DNA from 3 places in the Thauera sp. GDN1 genome. Region 2 is predicted to be linked to each of the others. Evidence: predicted binding sites of a transcription regulator. Region 2 holds the regulator's gene; each other region holds the start of a gene.

Region 1 (3,274 bases), 800 kb from region 2:
TCAGGTAGTAGTTGATCGCCGGCCGGCACTTGTCGCAGCCGTCGGGCGTGCGCCAGCCCAGGGTCTCGAACACCGCCTGCTTGCCGGTGAGGTGGTGCTTGAAGATCGCCTCGCGCACCACCTTGTGCGAATGCTCGGTACACGCGCACACCGGCTTGTCGCTGGCGCTCACCGCCTGGTAGGCGCCGCCGACGGTGGAGGCGAGGATCTGCTCGACCAGGCCGGTGCAGGAGCCGCAGGAGGAGGCCGCCTTGGTGTGCTTCTTGACCTCGTCGAGGGTGAACAGCCCCTGCTCCTTGATCGCCTTGACGATGCTGCCCTTGCACACCCCGTTGCAGCCGCACACCTCGGCGCTGTCGGGCATGCTGGCGGCGCGGTTCTCGCCCTTGTGGCCGGCGTCGCCCAGCTTGTTCTGGCCGAACATCAGGTGGTCGCGGATCTCGGCGACGCTCTGGCGGTCCTTCATGAGCTGGAAGTACCAGGCGCCGTCGGCGGTGTCGCCGTACAGCACCGAGCCGACGATGCGGTCGTCCTTGAGCACCACGCGCTTGTACACCCCGCCCTGCCTGTCGTGCAGCACGATCTCCTCGGTGCCCGGACCGCCGCCGAAGTCGCCCGCCGAGAACACGTCGATGCCGGTGACCTTGAGCTTGGTCGAGGTCACCGAGCCCTCGTAGCGCCCGATGCCGAAGTTGGCGAGATGGTTGGCGCACACCTTGCCCTGCTCGAACAGCGGCGCGACGAGGCCGTAGGCGACGCCGCGGTGGGCCACGCACTCGCCCACCGCGTAGATGCGCGGGTCGGTCACCGTCTGCAGGGTGTCGGACACATGGATGCCGCGCACCCGGCCGCTGCCGCAATACAGCCCGGCGGACTCGGCGAGCGCATAGTTGGGCCGGATGCCGGCGGCGACCACCACCAGGTCGGCGGGGATCTCCATGCCGTCCTTGAAGCGCACCGCGCCGACACGCTCGGCCATTTCACCGTGGGCATTGCGCGCCGGCAGCAGCGCCTCGGTGTGGCGCGCGAGCAGGAACTTCATGCCCCTGGCCTCGAGCGAGGCCTGCAGCATGTCGGCCGCGGCCTTGTCGAGCTGGCGCTCCATGATCCAGTCGCCGATATGCACCACGGTGACGTCCATGCCGCGCAGCATCAGGCCGTTGGCGGCCTCCAGGCCGAGCAGGCCGGCGCCGACCACCACCGCGTGGCGGTACCTGCCGGCGGCCTCGATCATCGCCTCGGTGTCGGCGATGTCGCGGTAGCCGAGCACGCCGGGCAGGTCGTTGCCGGGGATGGGCGGGATGAAGGGCGTGGAGCCGGTGGCGAGCAGCAGGCGGTCGTAGTCGGCCGCGGTGAGGCTGCCGTCGGCGGCCTCGGCGATCACCTTGCGCTTGACGCGGTCGATCTTCGTTACCTTGCTGCCGGCGTGCAGCGTGATGCCGTTGTCGCGGTACCAGTCGAGATCGTTGAGCATGATCTCGGGCAGGCTCATCTCGCCCGCCAGCACCGGCGACAGCAGGATGCGGTTGTAGTTGCCGTGCGGCTCGGCGCCGAACACGGTGATGTCGTACAGGTCGGGGGCGAGCTTGAGCAGCTCCTCGATCGTGCGCACGCCGGCCATGCCGTTGCCGACGAGTACGAGTTTCATCTTCTTCATGGTCTTGCTCCTCGGGAACACCGCTACCGAAAACGATTCTTCAGGCCCTCATCCCCGCTCCTGCCGCCCTCGCGGGCGATGCCGGAAAGACGAACGGCGCCCACTGCGCCGGACGCGCCGCAAGCGCGCGCCGTGCAGATGGACGCCGTTGTCCTCGCCCGCGGATTCTGCGGGGCCGATGTCGATGCCTGCCGGACCGCCTTTGGTCCGGACTCGATCGCAGTAATGCATCAAGCGTGCCAGGTACCGGGAATCCCCGGCGCCACAAGGCCGTGCGGGTGTCAGTGCCGTTCCGCGCGGTGGCGGCGCCGTGCGCGCATGCACTGCTGCAGTGCAGTATCGGGACGCGCTGCACCAGCGGCGTGCGGACGGCGCCCGGCGCGACTCCCGCGGCGCGCGTTCAGCCGTGCGGCGGCAGGAAGGCTTCCATCGCCAGCGCGGCCTGCGCCACCTCCACCAGCCGCCGGCCCTGGTTCATCGCGGTCTGCCGCAGCAGGCGGTGGGCCTCGTCCTCGCTCAGCCCCTGGTGGCGCATCAGCACGCCCTTGGCGCGCTCGACCAGCTTGCGTTCGTCGAGGGTCGCGCGCACCGCGGCGAGCTCGTCGCCGATCGCCTGCAGCCGGCACGACTGCGCGTGCAGCAGGTCGACGATCGAGCGCGTGAGCTGGGGGCCGAGCGGGCCGGCTGCACTCGCCGGCGCGTCGGCCTGCGCGGACGTGGGGGTGCCCTCCAGCGCCGTGGCGGGCAGCGCGGCGCCGGGGAGCGCGACCGTGTCGGCAAGCCCGGAGAGCGCCTGCATCAGGCTCTGCGGGTCGTCGGGATCGCGCCGCAGCGCGGCGATGCGCGCAGCACAGGCCGCGCGCAGCCCGCCGGCGAGCGCGGCCTCCAGCTCGCGGATGCGGTCCAGGCGCTGCGAGCAGCAGGCGAACCAGGTCTCGGCCAGCGCCGGCACAAACGCGGTGCCCGGCCCCGCGGCGAGCAGCTTGCGGCGCAGGCGCTCGAGCTCGGCCAGCGGCATCGCGGCCTGCGCCGCGGACCAGGCGGCGAGCGTGTCCGGCGGGCAGAAGGCGGCGAAGCGCTGGAAGCAGGCCTCCTGCGCCTCGATCAGGTGCAGCAGGGCGTGCTCGCCCGCCGGCCCGGGCGCACCGGCGGCGAACGCGGCCGCCCCCGCGGCGCGCTCCTGGCCGGCCAGCTCCTTGCCCTGCATCAGGTTGAACAGCGCCACCAGCAGGCGCGACACCGCCGGGTCGGTCGCGATGTCGGCGGCCTCGAAGACCAGGGCCAGCAGCGCGGCGATCGCGTGCGTGAAGCGCCGCGTCGCCGCCTCGGCGCTGCAGCCCCGGGTCGCGATCTCCGCGCGCAGCGCCACCAGCCCGTCGAGCGCATGCAGCGCGAGTGCGATCCGGGTGAACAGCCGTGTGCCGCCGGCCATCGCCAGCGCCGGATCGCCGACTGCGGGCTGCGCCAGCCAGGCGCGCACCGCAAGCTCGGTGGCCTCGCTGGCGGAGGCGCGCGCCGCGCGCTCGGCACCGAAGCGGGCGCCGCCGGAGGCGAGATGAAGGTTCGTGGCGCCGCGTTCGTCCTGCAGGCGGTGGACGAGCGCGCTGACCGCCTGCA
Region 2 (3,274 bases):
CTGTTCGAAGACGCGCTTCTTGCTGCTCGCGTCGAGATCGACCACCACGTTGGACAGTGGCAGGAGTTGGGATATGAGGCTCATTCGCTGGTGGGCTCGCGCTGCGCCCCTTGTGCCGATGCCACGCAGTGTGGGCAGCCGGTCCGGGGCGCGTGGCAGTCGCGTCGTGAAAACGCGCGCATTATAACCACACCCCGGACACGGGGCTGTAACGAAGGCGTCAGGCTTCCGGTTCCTGGTGCTTGAGCGTCTCGTGGTTGTGGTCCGACTGCTTCTGCTTGTACTTCTGGACCTGGCGGTCGAGCTTGTCGGTCATGGCGTCGATGGCCGCGTAGAGGTCGGCATCGTCGCTCTCGACGAAGATGTCCTTGCCACGCACGTGCAGGGTGACTTCGGCCTTCTGCTTGAGCTTTTCGACCGACAGGATCACGCCGACGCTGGTGACGTTGTCGAAGTGGCGGATGACGCGGTCGAGCTTGGAAGTCACGTAGTCGCGGATGGCGGGGGTGACTTCGACGTGACGCCCGGTGATGTTCAGGTTCATGGTAACTCCTGTTGTTGTCAGAGGGACTTGCGCAGACTGACCGGCGGGATATTGAGGGATTCGCGGTATTTGGCGATCGTTCGCCGCGCGACCACGATACCCTGCTGGCCCAGAATTTCTGCAATCTTGGCGTCGGACAGCGGCTTTTTGCTGTCTTCCGCATCCACCAGCTGGCGAATCAGCGCGCGAATCGCCGTCGAGGATGCCGCTCCACCGGTATCGGTGGCGACGTGACTGCCGAAGAAATACTTGAGTTCGAATACGCCGCGCGGGGTCGCCATGTACTTCTGCGTGGTGACGCGCGATACGGTGGATTCGTGCAGCTCGAGCTGGTCTGCGATCTCCCGGAGGGTGAGTGGCCGCATCGCCACGTCCCCATGATCGAAGAACTGCCGCTGCTGGTCAACGATGGCCTGAGACACGCGCAGGATGGTGTCGAAACGCTGCTGCACGTTGCGGATCAGCCAGCGCGCTTCCTGCAGCTGACCGCTCAGGCCGCCGCCCTGGGCACGGTTCTGCTGCAGCAGGCTGGCATAGAGGCGGTTGATGCGCAGGCGCGGCATCGCCTCCTGGTTGAGGCTCACGGTCCACCGCCCGCGCAGCTTGCGCACGACGACGTCGGGCAGCACGTAGCGCGTCTCGGCATTGGAGTAGCGCGAGCCCGGATGCGGGTCGAGGCTGCAGATCAGGGCCTGGGCGGCGCGCAGCTCGTCGTCGTCGCAGCCGGTGAGTTTCTTGAGCTTGGCGAAGTTGCGATCGGCGAGCAGCTCGAGGTGGCGGGTGACGATCTCGAGGGCGAGCGTGCGGATCGGGTCCGGCGGCAGGGCGCGCAGCTGCAGGGCCAGGCATTCCTGCGGGCTGCGGGCGCCGACGCCGATCGGCTCGAGGTTGTGCACGTGATGCAGCGCGATCGTCAGCTCGTCGAGGTCGACCTCGGATTCCGGGGGCAGCAGCTGCAGCAGCTCCTCGAGCGGCTGGTGCAGGTAGCCGTCGTCGTCCAGGGCCTCGATCACGAAGCGCACCAGCGCGCGGTCGCGATCGGAAAGCTGGGACAGGGCGACCTGCTGGTCGAGGTGCTCGCGCAGCGAGATGCCCGAAGCCTGCAGGTCCTGGTAGTCGACGTCGTCGTCGTCGCCCTCGCTGCGGCTCGAGGCGCCGGTGCCGACATTGGACCAGTCGATGCCCTCGTCCTCGCTGCTGCCTTCGCCGCCTTCGCGGCGCTCGCCCTCGCCGGCCGGCGGTTCGGCTGCGGCTTCCTGGGCCTGCTCGCGCTCGGGCGGGCTGCCCGCGGGCGGCGCGGGCGCGAAGTCCGAGCCGTCGCCGTCCTCGCGCTCGAGCATCGGGTTGTCGACGAGGATGCGCTCGATCTCCTGGTTCAGCTCGATCGTCGACAACTGCAGCAGCTTGATCGACTGCTGCAGCTGCGGCGTCAGCGTGAGGTGCTGGGAGAGCTTGAGCTGGAGGCTGGGCTTCATCGCGATTTTCGGTGCGCGCCCTCAGAGGCGGAAGTGTTCGCCGAGATAGACCTGGCGCACGCGCTCGTTCTCGATGATCTCGCCGGGCTGGCCGCTGGCCAGCACGCGGCCCTCGCTGATGATGTAGGCGCGGTCGCAGATGCCGAGCGTCTCGCGCACGTTGTGGTCGGTGATCAGCACGCCGATGCCGCGTTCCTTCAGGAAGCGGATGATCTTCTGGATGTCGATCACCGCGATCGGGTCGACACCGGCGAAGGGTTCGTCGAGCAGGATCAGGCGCGGATCGGTGGCCAGCGCGCGGGCGATCTCGCAGCGCCGGCGCTCGCCGCCCGACAGCGAGATGGCGGTGTTGTTGCGCAGGTGGTGGATGCCGAGCTCGTGCAGCAGCTCGTCCAGGCGCTCGCCGACCTGGCGCTTGTCGAGGCCCTGCAGCTCGAGCACGGCCTGGATGTTCTCGGCCACGGTGAGCTTGCGGAACACGCTCATTTCCTGCGGCAGGTAGGACAGGCCCAGGCGCGCGCGGGCGTGGATCGGCAGGTGGGTCAGGTCCTTGCCGTCGAGGCCGATCTGGCCGCCGTCGGCACGCACCAGGCCGACGATCATGTAGAAGCAGGTGGTCTTGCCGGCGCCATTGGGGCCGAGCAGGCCGACGACCTCGCCCGAGCCCACCTCGAAGCCGACGTCGTGCACCACGGTGCGCGCCTTGTAGCGTTTTTGGAGGCCGGCGACCTTAAGCAGACTCATCGTAGGGCTCTTTCAGCAGCTTGCGGATCAGGTCGGGCGCGAAGCCGCGGGTTTGCAGGAAGCGCGCCTGGCGCGCCCATTCGCGGGCATCGGCCGGCGGCGTGGAAAAACGGCCGCGCAGCACGGCACGGGCGCGCTCCGCTTCCGATTCTACGCACTCGGTGGCGAGAGCCTCGTCGATCAGGTCACGGTCGATGCCGCGGCGGGCGAGTTCGCTGCGTAGGCGGCCGCTGCCGAAGCGCGCCGCCTTGCCGCGCACGAAGGCCTCGGCGTAGCGGCTGTCGGACTGCAGGCCGAGCTCGCCCATGCGTTCGATGACCGCCTCGATCTCCTCGGCGTCGCCATGGGCGGCGAGCTTCTTCGCCAGCTCGGCGCGCGAATGGTCGCGCCGGGCGAGATGGCGAAGGGCGCGTTCACGCAGGCTCGGTTCGCCCATGCTCGACGTCCGGCGCTCAGGCCTCGGCGGATGCCGGGGTGGTCGGCGCCGCAGCCGCCAGTTCGGGCAGGCCGA
Region 3 (3,274 bases), 650 kb from region 2:
CACGACCAAGGTCGAGGGCCTCGACATCAAGGCCCACGTCGGCTTCGCCCCCGGCATCAACGACAAGTCGGACGTGGTCGGCCTGCCGAGCGATCCGAGCTGTGGTGGTTCGACCGGCTGCGACAGCCCCTTCACCCAGATCGACACCCGCAACCTCTACTTCCAGTTCGGCAAGCAGGAGTGGGGCACGGTCAAGCTCGGCCGCGACATCGGCCTGTTCGGGCAGAAGATCATCCTGGCCGACATGACGCTCCTCGGCCTCGGCGGAAACAGCTACGCCTCGACGCCGTTCAACACCACCTTCGGCATGATCGGCCACGGCTACATGTACACCGGCTTCCAGCCCCAGATCACCTACACCACGCCGGCGCTCGGCGGCTTCTCGGCCTCGGCGGGCATCTTCGACCCCAACAAGTTCGCCGGCGACGAGACCAAGAACCCCGGCTTCCAGGCCATGGCCAACTACGACTGGGAGGCCGGCTCGGCCAAGGGCTCGCTGTGGGCGGGCGGGATCCACCAGCGCACCAGCGGCGCCGGCAGCTTCAACGCCACCGGCTTCGAGCTCGGCGCCAAGGTCGGCATCGGCGCCTTCGAGGCGGTGGCCTACGGCTTCGACGCCAGCGGGCTGGGCCTGTCGACGGTCGGCGCGCTGTTCTACTCGCCCTTCGGCAAGAACGACGGCAAGGGCTACTTCGTGCAGGGCACCTATACGGTCGGCAAGACCAAGTTCGGCCTCAACTACGGCGAGAACCGCGACCGCGGCGGCCTGCTCACCGACACCAACAAGTTCCGCTCGGCGACCGCCGGCGTCTATCACAGCCTGAACAAGTACATCACCCTGGTCGGCGAGTACAACCAGGAGAAGGGCGAGGGCGCCGACCTGTTCCCCGGCGACCTCGAGACGCGGACGATTTCCGTCGGCGGCATCCTGTTCTTCTGAGCCCCTGCCCGGGTTGCTCCATAAATCCCCTGAGTTATGGAGCGACTGGAGCAGCCCGGGCAGTTCAGACCCTGTTCCATGAACGTCGCGGGTACCTGATGACCCGCTCGAGTGGCGGAAAAACAAGGACTTTCAAAGCTGGCACGGGGCCTGCTGAGGGAAGTCCGTGGCGACCCGCCCGCACACCGTAAAGATCGAGGAGACGACACCATGCTGTATGCACTGCCCGGCCAGGCCGATGCCAAGGTCCAGTTCAAGACCCGCTACGACAACTTCATCGGCGGCAAGTGGGTGGCCCCCGTCAAGGGGCAGTATTTCGACGTGATCACGCCGATCACCGGCTGCAAGTACACCCAGGCCGCACGCTCCACCGCCGAGGACATCGAGCTCGCGCTGGACGCCGCGCACGCCGCCTTCCCCAAGTGGGGCAAGGCCGACGCCACCACCCGTTCCAATGTCCTGCTCAAGATCGCCGACCGCCTCGAGGCCAACCTCGAGCTGCTCGCCTACGCCGAGACCGTCGATAACGGCAAGCCGATCCGCGAGACGCTCAACGCCGACATCCCGCTCGCCGTCGACCACTTCCGCTACTTCGCCGGCTGCCTGCGCTCGCAGGAAGGCGGCATCTCGGAAATCGACGAGAACACCATGGCCTACCACATCCACGAGCCGCTGGGCGTGGTCGGCCAGATCATCCCGTGGAACTTCCCGATCCTGATGGCCGCCTGGAAGCTGGCGCCTGCGCTGGGCGCGGGCAACTGCGTGGTGCTCAAGCCGGCCGAGTCGACCCCGATCTCGATCCTGGTGCTGATGGAGCTGATCGCCGACCTGCTGCCGCCGGGCGTGCTCAACATCGTCAACGGCTACGGCCGCGAGGCCGGGATGCCGCTCGCCACCAGCAAGCGCATCGCCAAGATCGCCTTCACCGGCTCCACCTCGACCGGCCGCGTGATCGCCCAGGCCGCCGCCAACAACCTGATCCCGGCCACGCTGGAGCTGGGCGGCAAGTCGCCCAACATCTTCTTCGCCGACGTCATGGACAAGGACGACGCCTTTCTCGACAAGGCGATCGAGGGCCTGGTGCTGTTCGCCTTCAACCAGGGCGAGGTGTGCACCTGCCCGAGCCGCGCGCTGATCCAGGAGTCGATCTACGACCGCTTCATGGAGCGCGCACTCGAGCGCGTGGCCGCGATCAAGCAGGGCAGCCCGCTCGACACCGACACCATGATGGGCGCGCAGGCCTCTTCTGAACAGATGAGCAAGATCCAGTCCTACCTGCAGCTGGGCAAGGAAGAGGGTGCCCAGGTGCTGATCGGCGGTGCGCGCGCCCAGCTCGGCGGCGACCTGGCCGACGGCTACTACATACAGCCGACGCTGTTCAAGGGCCACAACAAGATGCGCATCTTCCAGGAGGAGATCTTCGGGCCGGTGCTCGCGGTGACGACCTTCAAGGACGAGGCCGAGGCCCTGTCGATCGCCAACGACACCCTGTACGGCCTGGGCGCCGGCGTGTGGAGCCGCAACGGCAACGTCGCCTACCGCATGGGCCGCGCCATCCAGGCCGGTCGCGTGTGGACCAACTGCTACCACGCCTACCCGGCGCACGCGGCCTTCGGCGGCTACAAGGAGTCGGGCATCGGCCGCGAGACGCACAAGGTCATGCTCGACCACTACCAGCAGACCAAGAACCTGCTGGTGAGCTACAGCGAGAACAAGCTGGGCTTCTTCTGATCGACTTCCGTTCTCTCCCCACTCCCGATTGATCGGGGTACTTGCCGGGGGCGGGCGACCGCCCCCGTTTTTTTGAATTGCCGAGGAGACGAGCATGATCGAACGCGTGATCGCCACGGCGGCCGCCCTGGCCCTGATCGAACAGCTCAAGGCCGAGTACGGTCCGGCGCTGATGTTCCACCAGTCCGGTGGCTGCTGCGACAACAGCGCCGCCAACTGCTACCTGCCCACCGACCTGACCATCGGCCCCCACGACGTGCACCTCGGTGACATCGGCGGCGTGCCCTTCTACATCAGCGCCTCGCAGTACGAGTACTGGAAGCACACGCAGCTGATCATCGACGTCGTCGACGGCCACGGCGGCACCTTCTCGCTCGAGGGCAACACCGGCAAGGCCTTCCACACCCGCTCGCGGCTGTTCACCGACGCGGAGTTCGCCGACCTGCAGGCCGAGGACACGCGGCTGGGGCGATAGCGATCGACAATGCCTGCATCGGTAATCCGTAGGCGGGAGTGAATCGATTGGAGTGGATGGCATTCATCTTGCTTTTTCGTGTTGCAGAAACCGGACGTGCTACCGTGGCGCAATCCGGGCGACGAAGG

Evidence for each region. The regulator sigma-54, encoded in region 2, starts transcription at its own class of promoters, with help from an activator protein. The targets are predictions, from matches to a motif close to TGGCACGCTTNCTGCTNA.
Region 1: the regulator sigma-54 is predicted to act here: its motif matches at 1,882-1,899, upstream of nirB (nitrite reductase large subunit NirB).
Region 3: the regulator sigma-54 is predicted to act here: its motif matches at 1,080-1,097, upstream of adh (aldehyde dehydrogenase).

Annotation. Positions count from the first base shown of each region.
Region 1 covers NZ_CP097870.1:457,454-460,727, forward strand. The annotation lists gene nirB (nitrite reductase large subunit NirB) at 1-1,657, opposite strand, end outside; gene CKCBHOJB_RS02020 (nitrate regulatory protein) at 2,058-3,274, opposite strand, start outside.
Region 2 covers NZ_CP097870.1:3,523,903-3,527,176, reverse strand. The annotation lists gene ptsN (PTS IIA-like nitrogen regulatory protein PtsN) at 1-84, opposite strand, end outside; gene raiA (ribosome-associated translation inhibitor RaiA) at 221-544, opposite strand; gene CKCBHOJB_RS16195 (RNA polymerase factor sigma-54) at 562-2,019, opposite strand; gene lptB (LPS export ABC transporter ATP-binding protein) at 2,041-2,763, opposite strand; gene recX (recombination regulator RecX) at 2,750-3,199, opposite strand; gene recA (recombinase RecA) at 3,216-3,274, opposite strand, start outside.
Region 3 covers NZ_CP097870.1:2,871,803-2,875,076, reverse strand. The annotation lists gene CKCBHOJB_RS13210 (porin) at 1-940, shown strand, start outside; gene adh (aldehyde dehydrogenase) at 1,151-2,671, shown strand; gene CKCBHOJB_RS13200 (DUF779 domain-containing protein) at 2,766-3,146, shown strand.